Regions from separate parts of the Marinilactibacillus sp. 15R genome, predicted to be linked through region 1. Evidence: a T-box and tRNA genes for the amino acid it is inferred to sense, from the RefSeq annotation. Region 1 holds a T-box; the other holds one or more tRNA genes.
What was found. A T-box is a leader RNA that pairs with one kind of tRNA and senses whether it is charged. The one in region 1 lies ahead of ileS (isoleucine--tRNA ligase), so its partner is inferred to be a tRNA-Ile.
Positions count from the first base shown of each region.

Region 2: it encodes a tRNA-Ile, which carries the amino acid that the T-box ahead of ileS (isoleucine--tRNA ligase) is inferred to sense. The anticodon was not compared.

Region 1 covers NZ_CP017761.1:1,579,437-1,582,560, forward strand. Annotated here, with positions in the region: gene BKP56_RS07840 (YggT family protein) at 1-86, shown strand, start outside; gene BKP56_RS07845 (YlmH family RNA-binding protein) at 95-880, shown strand; gene BKP56_RS07850 (DivIVA domain-containing protein) at 968-1,624, shown strand; T-box leader at 1,635-1,891, shown strand; gene ileS (isoleucine--tRNA ligase) at 1,941-3,124, shown strand, end outside.
Region 2 covers NZ_CP017761.1:106,915-110,038, reverse strand. Annotated here, with positions in the region: rRNA gene BKP56_RS00510 (16S ribosomal RNA) at 323-1,874, shown strand; tRNA gene BKP56_RS00505 (tRNA-Ile) at 1,992-2,065, shown strand; tRNA gene BKP56_RS00500 (tRNA-Ala) at 2,099-2,171, shown strand; rRNA gene BKP56_RS00495 (23S ribosomal RNA) at 2,332-3,124, shown strand, end outside.

The DNA of each region.
Region 1 (3,124 bases):
TGTTTGCTCTTTCCTTTATTAAAATGGGATTGGCACCAGTGTTTAATATTTTAGTAAATCTATTAAGTCAGTTAGGCTTACTGTGAGGTAAAGTATGGATAATGTATACCAGCATTTCAGAAAAGACGAACAACTTTTTATTGATTCTGTCTTAGACTGGGTTCGTCAAGCAGAAGAACAGTATACTCCTTATCTATCTCCTTTTTTAGATCCGAGGCAGCAATTTATCGTGGAATCTGTCGCTGGGCAAAATACTGAAATTACTTTGCATAGTTTTGGTGGATATGAAGATGCTGAACGGAAAAAAATCTTTTTAGCACCTTCATATTATGAACCAGAACAGAATGATTATGCTATCACAATATGTGAAATTAACTATCCAACGAAATTCGCAACATTATCACATGGAAATATTTTAGGCTCATTTACAGGAGCGGGTATTGACCGTGGAAATATAGGCGATATTATAACTGATGGAGATAATTGGCAAGTATTTATAGACAAACCTATGATGCCTTTTTTGTTATCTCAGATCGACAGTATCGGTAAAATAAAAGTGCATTTGGAAGAAAGAAAGTACACTGACATTATCTTGCCTAAAGATAAGTGGGAAAGCAGAAGTATTATTGCTTCCTCTTTAAGAATTGATGTAGTGCTGGCAAGTGCTTTTAATTTGTCACGTCAAAAATCTAAAGAACTTATCGCTTCCAATAAAGTTAAAGTGAATTGGAATGAAACAAGCAGGCCTGATACAACATTAGGAATTTTTGATGTTATATCAATTAGAGGATTTGGACGATTAAAGTTAAAATCTATTGAAGGAAAGACTCGTAAAGAAAAGATTCGTCTGGAATTAGATGTACTCGATAGAAACCAATAGGGACTTGTATTGAAAAAGTATATTGATTATACTAATATACAAATCATATTTGAATAGAACTTAAAAAAATCACGGAGGGATTCGACAATGGCATTAACTCCAATGGATATACATAACAAAGAATTTTCTGTAAAAATGAGAGGTTATGATCAAGACCAAGTCAATGATTATCTTGATCAAATCATTAAAGATTATGAATTGTTATTGAAACAGAAAAAAGAAACTGAAAAGAAATTAGAATTTGCTGAAGAAAAATTGGCAAGTTATGATCAAATGCAAGATTCGCTTAATAAATCAATTATCGTGGCCCAAGATGCTGCTGATCGTTTGAAAGAAAATGCTGAAAAAGAAGCAGAAATGATTTCAAAAGAGGCAGAAAACAAGGCTTCTAATGTGCGTCAAGACGCTGAAAACCATGCTGATCAACTACTGAAAGAAGCGGTAGGAAAAGCACGAAAAATCGAAGAAGAAACGGAAGCTTTGCGTAAGCAGAGTCGTATTTTTCGCCAGAGACTTCAGCTTATGATTGAATCACAACTAGAACTCGTAAAAAAAGAAGAGTGGGATGATCTTTTACAGCCGCCTGCTTCTGAAAAGCCCGTAACAAATACTATCAATGAAGTGAAGTCAGAGCTTGATCAGAAAGATGAAGTAACTGATTTACCAGTTGAACCTGAACAAAATGCTGAAAATTCTGAGTATGAAGAAGGAATGACACCAGCAGTTGAGTTACCTAACATTTAATTTAAAGTGAATAGTAGCGATAACTGAAACAACATGAAGCAAAATACTTTTCAGAGAGCCAGCGGAGGTGTGAAGCTGGTAAGTGCTTTTTGCATAAATGATCATTCAGTGGCTCTTTAGTGAATTATGTAGTAGCTAAAGACGTAACTCTGCGTTAAAGAGAAGAGAAAAACAAAAGTAAATGTATAATATTGTGGAATATAAACAGTATTATTATCACTTAATGTTTTTGAAGTAAGGTGGTACCACGAAGATTTCGTCCTTTTAAGGATGAGGTCTTTTTTTATATAAAAAATTAAGTAAAGAGGGTAAAAAGATGGAAGTAAAAGATACATTAAATTTATTGAAAACTAAGTTTCCTATGCGTGCTGGTCTGCCTAATAAAGAGCCTGATCGTCAAGCAGAATGGACAGCACATAATCTATATGAAAGAAGACAAGAGCTGAATAAAGATAAAAAGTCATTTGTATTGCATGATGGACCTCCTTTTGCGAATGGAAATATCCATATGGGACATGCTTTAAATAAGGTATCTAAAGATATTATTGTGCGTTACAAATCTATGTCAGGATTTCGTTCGCCTTATGTACCGGGATGGGACACACATGGATTGCCTATTGAGCAGGCATTAACGAACTCTGGAGTAAATCGTAAATCAATGACAGTGGCTGAATATAGGAAACTCTGTGAGGCATATGCTTGGGAACAAGTAAATACTCAACGTGAAGACTTCAAGCGATTAGGTGTTGCAGGTGAGTGGGATAATCCGTACGTCACTTTAACTAAAGACTATGAAGCAGAACAAATTAAAGTCTTCGGAAAAATGGCAGAAAAAGGTTTTATCTATAGAGGGCTAAAACCCATTTACTGGTCTCCTTCAAGTGAATCTTCTTTAGCTGAAGCAGAAATTGAATATAAAGATGTTAAATCTCCCAATATCTATGTAGCATTTAAAGTTAATGATGGAAAAGAAATTTTAGATAATGATACTTCATTGATCATCTGGACAACTACACCTTGGACGCTGCCATCTAACTTAGCAGTAGCTGTTAATGCAGATTTTGATTATGCAGTAGTAGAAGCGGATGGCCGTAAATTCGTTGTTGCATCTAAAATGGCAGAAGAAGTAGCTGAAATATTAGGATGGGAAGATGTAGAACTGATCAAGGAAGTAAAAGGATCAGATTTAGAACATGTAACGACTAAGCATCCTTTTTATGATAGAGATTCTTTAGTCATCTTGGGAGATCATGTAACGCTGGAGAGTGGTACAGGATTGGTTCATACAGCTCCTGGACATGGTGAGGAAGACTTCATAGCAGCTCAGCAATATGGATTGAAAGTGTTATCCCCTGTTGATGAAAAAGGTTGTTTTACGAATGAAGCTCCAGGACTTGAAGGTGTATATTATGATGATGCCAACAAAATTATTACGGACTGGTTAAAAGAAAAAGATGCTTTACTCAAATTGAGCTTTTTCACACATAGCTATCCTCATGA
Region 2 (3,124 bases), 1.3 Mb from region 1:
GTTTTTAGTAAATGTATTTTTTTCTTGACAACGAACAAACAATCAGATATACTTAAGTAGTTGTCATAGAGGCATGTGTAACGCTTACACAAAAAGGGTTGATAATTCTTTTTAAAAAAAGTAGTTGACATCAATTCAACAACATGGTATGATATAAAAGTTGCCGACAAACAAGGCAACGACTTATAAAGTAGTAGATCTTTGAAAACTGAACAAAGTAAAAACAACCAAATGTGCAGGGGTCTTCGATTCTTTATTGGATCAAGACAACTATCGGATGAACAAGGTTCATCCACAATTAATATAATGAGCTTTTCAAACTTAAAACGAGAGTTTGATCCTGGCTCAGGACGAACGCTGGCGGTATGCCTAATACATGCAAGTCGAACGATGAAATTCTCTGCTTGCAGAGAATGGATTAGTGGCGAACGGGTGAGTAACACGTGGGTAACCTGCCCATAAGAGGGGGATAACATTCGGAAACGGATGCTAATACCGCATAGGTCTTTGAGACGCCTGTCTCTTAGATGAAAGGTGGCTTCGGCTGCCGCTTATGGATGGACCCGCGGCGTATTAGCTAGTTGGTGAGGTAATGGCTCACCAAGGCTGTGATACGTAGCCGACCTGAGAGGGTGATCGGCCACACTGGGACTGAGACACGGCCCAGACTCCTACGGGAGGCAGCAGTAGGGAATCTTCCACAATGGGTGAAAACCTGATGGAGCAATACCGCGTGAGTGAAGAAGGTCTTCGGATCGTAAAGCTCTGTTGTTAGAGAAGAACAAGTCGGGTAGTAACTGCCCCGGCCTTGACGGTATCTAACCAGAAAGTCACGGCTAACTACGTGCCAGCAGCCGCGGTAATACGTAGGTGACAAGCGTTGTCCGGATTTATTGGGCGTAAAGCGAGCGCAGGCGGTCTTTTAAGTCTGATGTGAAAGCCCACGGCTCAACCGTGGAGGGTCATTGGAAACTGGAAGACTTGAATGCAGAAGAGGAAAGTGGAATTCCATGTGTAGCGGTGAAATGCGTAGATATATGGAGGAACACCAGTGGCGAAGGCGACTTTCTGGTCTGTAATTGACGCTGAGGCTCGAAAGCGTGGGGAGCGAACAGGATTAGATACCCTGGTAGTCCACGCCGTAAACGATGAGTGCTAAGTGTTGGAGGGTTTCCGCCCTTCAGTGCTGGAGCTAACGCATTAAGCACTCCGCCTGGGGAGTACGGCCGCAAGGCTGAAACTCAAAGGAATTGACGGGGACCCGCACAAGCGGTGGAGCATGTGGTTTAATTCGAAGCAACGCGAAGAACCTTACCAGGTCTTGACATCCTCTGAACACTCTAGAGATAGAGCTTTCCCTTCGGGGACAGAGTGACAGGTGGTGCATGGTTGTCGTCAGCTCGTGTCGTGAGATGTTGGGTTAAGTCCCGTAACGAGCGCAACCCCTATTGTTAGTTGCCAGCATTCAGTTGGGCACTCTAGCGAGACTGCCGGTGATAAACCGGAGGAAGGCGGGGATGACGTCAAATCATCATGCCCCTTATGACCTGGGCTACACACGTGCTACAATGGATGGTACAACGAGTTGCGAGACCGCGAGGTTTAGCTAATCTCCTAAAGCCATTCTCAGTTCGGATTGCAGGCTGCAACTCGCCTGCATGAAGCTGGAATCGCTAGTAATCGCGGATCAGAACGCCGCGGTGAATACGTTCCCGGGTCTTGTACACACCGCCCGTCACACCACGAGAGTCTGTAACACCCGAAGTCGGTAGGGTAACCCTTTTGGGAGCCAGCCGCCGAAGGTGGGATGGATGATTGGGGTGAAGTCGTAACAAGGTAGCCGTATCGGAAGGTGCGGCTGGATCACCTCCTTTCTAAGGATATTGCCTTAAGGGCAAACGGAACCTTGCACAGGTATTTTACTTTGTTTAGTTTTGAAAGATCTGCTAATATAATATATAGCAACATCTTTTTTATTTGCTCAATATATCGGGCCTATAGCTCAGCTGGTTAGAGCGCACGCCTGATAAGCGTGAGGTCGGTGGTTCGAGTCCACTTAGGCCCACTTTATCAATACGATATATTAGTAATTACTTTAGGGGCCTTAGCTCAGCTGGGAGAGCGCCTGCTTTGCACGCAGGAGGTCAGCGGTTCGATCCCGCTAGGCTCCATTACAATCTTATCAATAAAAAAGATTGTGCTTGTTCTTTGAAAACTGGATAGTTGAATTAATACAAACATGTTAAGTAACAACACCGAGATTAACAATTGAGAACAGTTTTGTTCCTTGAATGAAACTCTCATCGCTAATAATCATACGCTTAACCACCAGGTTAAGTGAATAAGGGCGCACGGTGGATGCCTTGGCACTAGGAGCCGACGAAGGACGGGACGAACACCGATATGCTTTGGGGAGCTGTAAGTGAGCTTTGATCCAAAGATTTCCGAATGGGGGAACCCATCACCAATCATAGGGTGATATCTTTTCAGTGAATACATAGCTGGAGAGAAGGTAGACGTGGGGAACTGAAACATCTCAGTACCTGCAGGAAGAGAAAGCAAATGCGATTCCCTGAGTAGCGGCGAGCGAAACGGGAAGAGGCCAAACCAGAGAGCTTGCTCTCTGGGGTTGTAGGACCGGCGATATGGACGAGTGAAGATAGTAGAAACAGTTGGAATGCTGTGCGAAACAGGGTGAAAGCCCCGTATACGACATCTGATCTTACCTAGCTGGTATCCTGAGTACGGCGGAACACGAGAAATTCCGTCGGAATCCGGGAGGACCATCTCCCAAGCCTAAATACTCCCTAGTGACCGATAGTGAACCAGTACCGTGAGGGAAAGGTGAAAAGAACCCCGGAAGGGGAGTGAAACAGCACCTGAAACCGTGTGCTTACAAGTAGTCAAAGCCCTTTTACGGGTGATGGCGTACCTTTTGTAGAATGGACCGGCGAGTGACGATGTCATGCAAGGTTAAGCCGAAGAGGTGGAGCCGCAGCGAAAGCGAGTCTGAATAGGGCGTTTAGTATGCCGTCGTCGACCCGAAACCAAGTGACCTACCCATGTCCAGGGTGAAGGTGCAGTGAAATGCACTGGAGGCCCGAACCCACGTACGTTGAAAAGT